DNA from 3 places in the Streptomyces platensis genome. Region 3 is predicted to be linked to each of the others. Evidence: riboswitches for the same ligand, from Rfam matches in the RefSeq annotation. Region 3 holds a riboswitch; each other region holds the start of a gene.

Region 1 (3,263 bases), 4.4 Mb from region 3:
GCGCACGTCCCAGGGGACGCGCACCATGGACCCGTACTCCAAGCTGCTCAGTGAGCGCATCATCTTCCTGGGCACCCCGGTCGACGACGCCTCCGCCAACGATGTGATGGCGCAGTTCATCCACCTCGAACACGCCGCGCCCGACCAGGACATCTCGCTCTACATCAACTCCCCCGGCGGCTCCTTCACGGCGATGACCGCCATCTACGACACGATGCGCTTCGTGTCGTGCGATGTGCAGACCATCTGTCTGGGGCAGGCCGCCTCCGCAGCCGCGGTCCTGCTGGCCGCCGGCACCCCCGGAAAGCGGCTGGCCCTGCCCGGCGCCCGGATCCTGATCCACCAGCCCTCGCTCCACGAGCCCGTCCAGGGCCAGGCCACCGATCTCCAGATCGAGGCCGAGGAGTTGCTGCGCACCCGCGACATGCTGGAGCGGATGCTGGCCGAACACACCGGACAGCCCCGGGAGCGGATCGCCGCCGATATCGAGCGCGACAAGATCTTCGACGCCGAAGCCGCCCGGGAGTACGGCCTGATCGACGCACTCACCCGTCAGCGCAAGCAGTCCGCCCCCCAACTCGGCGAGCGGTGAGCCCGGATGCTGCTGCCGGAACTTCCGCCACTGCCCGCCCTGACACGGGCCGAGGGCGACCTGATCGACCGCTACCTGGAGGTGCTCGACCTGCTGGGCAGGATCAACCCGGCCCGGGGCGGCGACACCTACACCGGACTGCGGGCCGCCCAAGCACTGGTCGGCAAGGCCGCCGGACTGCGCGACGCGCTGACACTGATGCACGACCGGGGCGAGAGCGAGCTGCACCGCGAGACCCTGGCCCGGGCGCTCCGGGTACTGGAGGGCGAGCGCCGGGCCGGGCTCGTGACGATGCCGCCGGCCACGGAGAGTTGACGCGACACGCACACGGAGCTGCGCATACGGCGTAGCGTCCGGGCCCGATGTGAGGAGGCGACGAATTGCGCGGGGAGAGGCAATTCCTTGGACCTTTGATGTTTCGCCCCTGGTCCAGGGGCTGCGACGCTCCGCGCCTCAGCGCATGAGGGAACAAAAGTAACCATTCAGGCGAAGTGTGACGCATGTCACATACGGCATTTTCAGCTCGGAATTCTGGTGGCGGGTGCGTGACGATCCCTTCGACGGCAAGACCCCGCCACAGCGACGGGGCGGTCCGGACGGGCGCCTAATCCCGCCGCCGTACCGGATGTCCGGTCGACGTTGTGGATCGGCGGGAGCGGAGGACCCGAGCAGGACGGGGTCCCGGCCTTATGGCCGAGGGCTCCTTGGGGTGAAGCCGTACGCACGGCCGGGCATCTTCGCCTGCCCGAACCCGACAGGTCTTCCTTCGCAGGCGGCTGACGAAGGGTTTGCGCATGACTGTGCGCATGCATACGCCGAATCTGCTGGCGCGCGCCGGCACCGTCACCGCTCTGACGCTGGTCACCCTGGGCGGGACAACCGTCTCCCCAGGAGAGACCGGGAACGCCGAAGCCGCGACGGTGTCCGCCTACGCGCTGCGGATCGCGGCCTCCAAGAGCGGCGCGCCCTACCAATACGGCGCCCAAGGGCCGTACCGCTTCGACTGTTCGGGCCTGACGCTGTATTCGTTCAAGCGCGCCGGGCGGGCGCTGCCCCGTACCGCCGCCGCACAGTACGTCCGCACCCGGCATGTCCCAGCCTCCGTGCGCAGACGCGGTGACCTGGTCTTCTTCCGTTCCGCACGCGGCATTTACCACGTCGGCATCTACGCGGGCCGGGGCCGGATGTGGCATGCGCCCAAGGCCGGGAGCGTGGTGCGGCTGGAACGGATCTGGAGTGGCGCGGTGTCCTATGGACGTGTGGGCTGACCGGCATTTCGTCTCACGTGTGATCAATTACCAGTGGGATTGGCCAACTTGGCCGGGTTACCTCACCACTGAGCACACTGCTGACGGCTGCGGCGCGCGGAAGCTTCCCGCCCGCGGACGGCTCGGTGACGGTGCTGCCCCGCCGTCGCCGCGGGACACCGGGGTGCGCCGGCCTGCCCGTGCCCGTCCTTCAGGCCAGTACGACCTCGACGAGCAGGATGCCGCCCAGTGTGGTGAGCAGCGCTCCGGTGACGGCTTCCAGGGCGCGGGTGACCCGGGGGCGGCGCAGCCAGCTGCCCAGGCGGTCGACGAGCAGAGCGACGGCGGGGAACCACACCAGGGCCATGGCCACGACCATCGTCGCGAGCAGCAGCGTGCGCGGCAGCGCGGGCTCGCCGGCCGGGACGAACTGCGGCAGCAGACTGAGGAAGAGGACCGGGGCCTTGGGGTTGAGGGCGTTGGTCAGGAAGCCCTGGCGCAGGCTTCGCCCCGCGGTGGCCGGGCGGGCGGCCGGGCTGTCGGCCGGTGCGGTCGCGGCATCGCCGGGCGTCCCCCTGCGGCGGACGGCAGCGGCCAGCGCACCGACGCCGAGGTACAACAGATAGACCCCGCCCAGGAGTTGGACGGCGCCGAAGAGCGCGGGCACGGCCACCAGCACGGCCGCGAGCCCGGCGACCGCCAGTGCGGTGTGCACCAGCAGCCCGCCCGCCACTCCGACGGCGGCCGCCACCCCCGCCCGGCGCGAGTCGAGTGCGTGGCGCACCACGACCGCGAAGTCCGCGCCCGGCATGGCGACCATGCCCGCGGCGACTCCGGTGAAGGCCATCAGCTGTCCGTCCATGGGAGCAGTTTCGCTGGTCAGAGCCTTTAATGGGGAGTGGCAATGTTCTTGGGGGGCCTAAAGAGGTTCTTATGTACGACCCCACGCGGCTGGCCGCTCTGGTGGCGGTGGCGGAGGCCGGTTCGATCAGCAGAGCCGCCGACCGGCTGGGCTACACCGCGCCCGCGCTCTCCCAGCAGCTCGCCAAGCTGGAGCGGGAGGCCGGGACGGCGCTGCTGGTGCGCCACCACCGCGGGGCGCGGCTGACGGCGGCCGGTGAGCTGCTGCTCGTACGGGCCCGGCGGGTGCTCGACGAGCTGGAGCAGGCGCGGCACGAGCTGTCCCGGCTGACGGGGCTGTCCGGCGGCCGACTGCGGGTCGGCACGTTCATGACCGCCGGGACGCATCTGCTGCCGCCCGCGCTCAACGCGTTCCGGCGCGCGCACCCCGATGTGGAGCTGAGCGTCACGGAGTACGTACCTCCGCAGGCCACCGCAGCGGTGGCGCTGGGCGAGGTCGATCTGGCGCTGACGCACGAGTATGTGCCGGGCGAGGCGATGCCGCCGCCGGAGGGGGTGCGGCT
Region 2 (3,263 bases), 1.7 Mb from region 3:
AATATCTTCGTCGGCCTGCACATCATCGGCATCGCCTCCCTGCTGGGCGGCTTTCTGACCCAGATGAAGGCGATGAGCGCGGGCACCGCCCGCTTCGTGCCGGCCATGCTGCACGGCGCACTGACGATGCTGGTCACCGGCATCGTGCTGGTCGGCCTCAACCAGGCCCAGGACCACCCGCTCAACAACATCAAGCTCGGCATCAAGATGGCCGTCCTGGTGGTGATCCTGGCGCTGGTCTACGTCAAGCGGGACGACGAGACGGTCGACAAGCCGCTCTTCGGCGCGGTCGGCGGCCTGACCGTGGCCAACATCTTCATCGCGGTGCTCTGGACCTGACGAGCGCCCCACTACGGCACACCGCGCGGTCCTCGCCTCCGGATACGGAAGCGAGGGCCGCGCGGTGGCGTGTGGGGGGTGACCGTGGGGGGTGGTCTGGTGGGGGAGCGGGCCAGGGTCAGCCCGGGCGGACGCTCCCGTATATCGGCATGTAGTAGATCGACTCCTCCCGGACGCTGGCGCCCGGCTTCGGAGCGTGGACCATCTTCCCGTCGCCCAGGTACATGCCGACGTGGCTGATGTCGTCATAGAAGAAGACCAGGTCGCCGGGCTGAAGATCCTTGGTGGCCACCCGCTGGCCCACCTTGACCTGGTCCCAGGTCGTCCGCGGCAGATCGACACCCGCCGCCTTCCACGCCGCCTGGGTCAGCCCCGAGCAGTCGTAGGAAGTGGGTCCGGTCGCGCCCCAGACGTACGGCTTGCCGATCTGGGCGCGGGCGAAGGCGAGCGCCTTGGCGCCCTTGCTGGTGGCTGAGTCGCCCGTGGAGCCGCCCGTGGACCCGCCACCGGTGGAGCCTCCGGTCGAGCCGCCGCCGTCCTGCTGCCGCTGGCGCTCCCGCTCCTGCTGCTTGCGCGCCTCCTCCGCGGCCCGGCGCTTGGCCGCCGCCTCCTTCTGGCGTTCCAGCTCCGCGAGCCGCGCCTTCTCCTGGGCGGTCAGCCGGGAGAGCAGCTGCCGGGCCTCGGCCAGCTTGTCCTGGACTGAGCGCTTGGACTCCTTGAGGGAGGCCTGCGACGCCTGCAACCGCTCCAGGCTGCGGGTCGCCTCGGCGCGCTGCTTGGTGGCCGCCGCCTGCTGCTCCTGGTAGTCGGTGACGGCCTGCTTCTGCCGGCCGGTCAGCCGCTCCATGAGGTGGTTGCGGTCGACGAACTGCTGCGGGTCCTTGGCGAGCATCAGCTGCGCCGTCGGGTTCATGCCGCCGGTCCGGTACTGCGCCGAGGCGAAGGTGCCCAACAGACGCCGGGACTCGTTCATCTTCTCGGCGCGCTTGGCGGAGGCGTCGAGCAGGCTGTCCACGGTGTGGCGCTGTCCGTCGGCGCGCTCCTTGGCGGCGTTGTATTTCTGGGTGGCCACCTCGGCCTGGTGGTAGAGGTCGTCGACCTTCTGCTTGACCTCTTCGACGGTGGGCTTGGGTGCCCTGGGGGCCGCGTCGGCGGACTGCGAGAGCAGGGTGACCGAGGCGAGGGCGGCGGTGGTGAGCCCGGCCGCCGTACGGCGGCCTGTGGGTGAGGCGAGAACGCTGGTGCGCGGCTTGCGATGCGACGCCAAGACCGGCAACTCCTTCCGTGGACCGCCTACCGGGTTAGCTGTCGGGTTCGGGCGGTGTCGCTGACGGAAGGCTTGCCCTACGGTCCGGACGTCCACTGGCGACGGCCGTACGGATCGATTCACCCCGGTGGTGCTGGTGGGTCCCCGGCTCCGGGTGCCTGAGGGCAGGGCCGGACTCGGCGTCGGCGGCCCGTGCGAACCTGTCGTTCGCGGGGAGGCGGGCTGCCTGAGCGAGGACGTTAGCCAACTCGTGTGGCTCCTGTGAAGGCTGATGTTCGATATGCCCGAAACCTTTTCGTGACCTGAACGCGATGCGGGGGTTGTTGTGGCAGATGTCGGATTCGGGTAGACGAAGCGCCGCCCGGCCGGCGCCCGGCCGCCGGCCTCCTGACCTGGCGCTGCGCCGGGGACCGCCCGGAGGTGGCCCGCAATCCGCCACTCCGCGGCGGACTGTCAGTGCGGCGGCCTAGACTCGGTGGGCGATGAGCAGCCTCTTTGACGACAGCTTCCTGGCGGACCTCGGCCACAAGGGCGAGGAGGAGCACCCCCCGCCCCCCGAGGACGAGCACGGCCCGGCCCCGGAGGAGATCCCCGCCGACCTCTTCGGCGGGAGGTTCGACGCGCCCGCGCCCAGGGAGCCGTATTACCGCGATGGCGCCGCCCGCCCCGCCATCGACCCGGCGGCGCTGCTGGAGGGGCTCAACGACGAGCAGAAGGCCGCCGTGGTGCACACCGGCGGCCCGCTGCTGATCGTCGCCGGCGCCGGCTCCGGCAAGACCCGGGTGCTGACCCACCGCATCGCGCATCTGCTCGCGGAGCGCCATGTCCACCCCGGCCAGATCCTCGCGATCACGTTCACCAACAAGGCCGCCGGTGAGATGAAGGAGCGCGTCGAGGAGCTGGTCGGCCCGCGCGCGAACGCCATGTGGGTCTCCACCTTCCACAGCGCCTGCGTCCGCATCCTGCGCCGCGAGTCCAAGAAGCTGGGCTTCACCTCGTCCTTCTCGATCTACGACGCCGCCGATTCCAAGCGCCTGATGGCCTTGGTCTGCCGCGATCTGGATCTGGACCCCAAGCGCTACCCGCCCAAGTCCTTCAGCGCGAAGATCTCCAACCTCAAGAACGAGCTCATCGACGAGGAGACCTTCGCCGGGACGGCGGCTGGGGGCACCTCCCAGACGGAGTCTGGGGGAGGTTTTGAGAAGACGCTGGCCGAGGCGTATGCGATGTACCAGGCACGGCTGCGCGAGGCCAACGCCCTGGACTTCGACGACATCATCATGACGACGGTCAATCTGCTCCAGGCCTTCCCGGATGTCGCCGAGCACTACCGCCGCCGCTTCCGCCATGTCCTCGTCGACGAGTACCAGGACACCAACCACGCTCAGTACACCCTCGTACGCGAACTGGTCGGCCCCGCCGAAACCGCCGCCGAGCTGTGCGTCGTCGGTGACGCCGACCAGTCGATCTACGCCTTCCGCGGCGCCACGATCCGCAACATCCTCCAGTTCGAGGAGGACTACCCGGACGCGACCACGATCCTGCTGGAGCAGAACTACCGCTCGTCGCAGACGATCCTGTCCGCCGCCAACGCCGTCATCGAGCGCAACGAGAACCGCCGCCCCAAGAACCTCTGGACGGACGCCGGCGCCGGCCC
Region 3 (3,263 bases):
GATCGACAGGCTTCACTCGATCGGTCGAAGCGGTGATGTGGGGGACCGTTGTAACGGTGCCGCTCGCGTGCGTCGGCCGGCCGGAAGCCTCGTCGAGCAGCTCGAAGAGCTCGTCGACAACTCAACCGCCGCGCGAAAGGCATCCGCATGCGTTCCGGGAACGGCCGACATCGTCGCCCCCGTCAGGCACCGGCCATCTTTGTCACGGCGGGAGTGACCGGCGCCGGCTTCGCCCTCCCCCTCCTCGGGGCGAGCGGCGCACACGCCGCCGACACCGCGACCTGGGACAAGGTCGCCCAGTGCGAGAGCGCAGGCGTGTGGAGCGCCGCCTCGGGCAACGGCTACTACGGCGGCCTCCAGCTGACCCAGGAAATGTGGGACAACTACGGCGGCTCGGCCTACGCCTCGCGCCCCGACTACGCCAGTCGCTCCCAGCAGATCGCCGTGGCCGAGTCGATCCTCGACGACCGCGGGCCGGACGCCTGGCCGAGCTGTGCCGTGAACGCGGGGCTGACCGGCGACGGCAAGGCCCCGGAGGTCGACCCGGGCGGCACCAGCACCCCCGAGCCCGACCCGTCGGACTCCCAGGGTTCCCTCGACCCCTGGGGCACCTCCGGTTCCCACGACCACGGGGACTCCGCCGGCAAGGACGACGAGCCGAGCGGGCAGCCGTCCGACGCGACGCCGTCGCCCGACGCCTCGGACTCCGGTGAGCCCGGCGACGCGTCCACGAGCCCGGAGCCGTCCGACCCGGCGACGCCCGGCGACCGGGACGACGATCACGACCCGTCGCAGTCCGCCGACCCGTCCGACGATGCCCCGTCCGACGGCGACGCGTCCGGCAGCCCCTCCACGGACCCGTCCGAGGACGGCAGCCGCACGGACAGCACCGGCACGCCGCGTGAGGTGCCCGCCAAGGGCAAGCACCGCGGCGAGGCGGGCGACGGGGGCGCCAAGGGTGACGACGGCAGGTCCGGCGGCCGGCACGCCTCGCGGGGCGATGACGCGCACCGTACGGGCCCGGCGGCCGGCGGCGACTACACGGTGCGCCCGGGTGACAGCCTGTCAGCCATCGCCGCGGCCCACCGGCTGCCCGGCGGATGGCCCGCGCTCTACGACCGCAACGAGGGCGTCATCGGCACCGACGCGGACCTGATCCAGCCCGGTCAGCAGCTCGATCTCGGGCGGAACGCAGGGTAGTTCGGCACCCTTCGCCCTCTTTTGGGAAAGTGAGACAAGGGTCTCGTTGACTCTCGTGGGGTCCGGTGTGCGCAACACCGGCATACCGGGCCTCACCTGCGGATATGTAACCAACCCGTGATCAAAAACGGTCAACTTGGTTCAGATGGTGGGGTTTGAACCCCAAGGGCATTACTGCTTAACGTCAGGATCGCTCGCCAAAGCGAGCCCCTCGATCACACGCCGAATCCTGCCGGTGGTCGAAGGCACTTGACGCGCAAGCGCCGAAGGCAGGAGCGGGGGACCCAAGGTAAGTGCCGGCCCCGCCCGTGAAAACGGGTCAACCGGCTTGGGGTGAAGCCAGGTGCGCTTGCGTACCCGGCCGGGCGACTCATCAGCCCGAACCCGACAGCTCACCTCGTAGGCGTCGGTGAGGAAACGAACGAACCATGCTGATCTTCAAGGGCAAGCACCGTCGTCCCTCCAAGGCCGTCCGCGTCGCCACCCTCGCCGGTGTCGCCGGTGCCGCCGTGGCCGTCCCGATGATGGGTGCCACCTCCGCCTCCGCCGCCTCCGTCGCCACCTGGGACAAGGTCGCCCAGTGCGAGTCCGGCGGCAACTGGTCGATCAACACCGGTAACGGCTACTACGGTGGCCTCCAGTTCTCCAACTCCAGCTGGGCCGCCGCCGGTGGCACCAAGTACGCGCCGCGCGCCGACCTGGCCAGCAAGGCCCAGCAGATCTCCGCCGCCGAGAAGCTCCTCGCCATCCAGGGCCCGGGCGCCTGGTCCTGCGCCGGTGCGGGCAACCTGACCGCCGGCGGTCCGTCCCCCGACGTCGACACCTCCGCGCAGACCAAGTCCGCGCCGAAGCAGGAGTCCGCCAAGCCGGAGGTCAAGAAGGCCCCGTCCCAGGACCGTGCCTCGCGCTCCGCCGAGCGCAAGTCCACCGGCCACGGCAACTACACCGTCAAGGCGGGCGACACCCTCGCCAAGATCGCCAAGGCCCACGGCACCAACTGGAAGTCGGTCTACGAGGCCAACAAGTCGGTCATCGGCGGCAACCCGAACCTGATCATCCCGGGTCAGCAGCTCAACGTCTGAGCCGGAGCTCACCGGGGCTCCTGAGGGCCCGAGCGGCGGGCCCCCTTTCCCTCCGTGAGACCGCCCCGTCACGGCGCGCCCTTCCCCCCAGCGCGCCGTGGCGGGGCTTCTCATGTTCCGGGCCGCACCCGGCCCGCCCGGCCGTCGGCAGGCCGCTGACCGGCGCCGTTCCGCGACTTTTCCCGTTCGGCGAACAATGTGCCAAACGTCCCGCGTACTGGGCCTTTGGGCAGGTTTTCGGGGGTGTTCCGTCCCACGGAGCGGGCCAAGGGCAGGCGGACGAGCCCGGGGCCGTTAGGCTCATGCGCAGAACGCCAGACACCCACGAAGGAGACAACGTGCCGTCGATCGACGTCGTCGTAGCCCGCGAAATTCTCGACTCGCGAGGTAATCCCACGGTCGAGGTCGAGGTCGGCCTCGACGACGGCAGCACCGGCCGTGCCGCCGTCCCGTCCGGCGCCTCCACCGGCGCCTTCGAGGCCATCGAGCTCCGCGACGGCGACCCGAACCGCTACCTCGGCAAGGGCGTCGAGAAGGCCGTCCTGGCCGTCATCGAGCAGATCGGCCCGGAGCTCGTCGGCTACGACGCGACCGAGCAGCGGCTGATCGACCAGGCGATGTTCGACCTGGACGCCACCGACAACAAGGGCTCGCTCGGCGCCAACGCCATCCTCGGCGTCTCCCTCGCCGTCGCGCACGCCGCCTCCGAGGCCAGCGACCTCCCGCTGTTCCGCTACCTCGGCGGCCCGAACGCGCACGTCCTGCCCGTCCCGATGATGAACATCCTCAACGGTGGGTCGCACGCCGACTCCAACGTGGACATCCAGGAGTTCATGATCGCCCCGATCGGCGCGGAGTCCTTCTCCGAGGCGCTGCGCTGGGGTACCGAGGTCTACCACACCCTCAAGAAGGTCCTGAAGGAGCGCGGCCTGTCCACCGGTCTCGGTGACGAGGGTGGCTTCGCCCCGAACCTGGGCTCCA

The links. Region 3 has a riboswitch for cyclic di-AMP ahead of CP981_RS15795 (LysM peptidoglycan-binding domain-containing protein). Riboswitches for the same ligand answer to the same signal wherever they lie in the genome.
Region 1: linked by a shared signal. The riboswitch ahead of CP981_RS35395 (C40 family peptidase) and the one ahead of CP981_RS15795 (LysM peptidoglycan-binding domain-containing protein) in region 3 are both predicted to bind cyclic di-AMP.
Region 2: linked by a shared signal. The riboswitch ahead of CP981_RS23785 (C40 family peptidase) and the one ahead of CP981_RS15795 (LysM peptidoglycan-binding domain-containing protein) in region 3 are both predicted to bind cyclic di-AMP.

What each region holds. Positions count from the first base shown of each region.
Region 1 is NZ_CP023691.1:8,008,115-8,011,377, reverse strand. It holds gene CP981_RS35405 (ATP-dependent Clp protease proteolytic subunit) at 1-592, shown strand, start outside; gene CP981_RS35400 (hypothetical protein) at 599-907, shown strand; cyclic di-AMP (ydaO/yuaA leader) riboswitch at 1,197-1,382, shown strand; gene CP981_RS35395 (C40 family peptidase) at 1,387-1,860, shown strand; gene CP981_RS35385 (LysE family translocator) at 2,051-2,701, opposite strand; gene CP981_RS35380 (LysR family transcriptional regulator) at 2,773-3,263, shown strand, end outside.
Region 2 is NZ_CP023691.1:5,357,272-5,360,534, forward strand. It holds gene CP981_RS23780 (hypothetical protein) at 1-339, shown strand, start outside; gene CP981_RS23785 (C40 family peptidase) at 458-1,606, opposite strand; cyclic di-AMP (ydaO/yuaA leader) riboswitch at 1,614-1,798, opposite strand; gene pcrA (DNA helicase PcrA) at 2,089-3,263, shown strand, end outside.
Region 3 is NZ_CP023691.1:3,623,008-3,626,270, reverse strand. It holds gene CP981_RS15800 (LysM peptidoglycan-binding domain-containing protein) at 148-1,200, shown strand; cyclic di-AMP (ydaO/yuaA leader) riboswitch at 1,452-1,621, shown strand; gene CP981_RS15795 (LysM peptidoglycan-binding domain-containing protein) at 1,629-2,282, shown strand; gene eno (phosphopyruvate hydratase) at 2,621-3,263, shown strand, end outside.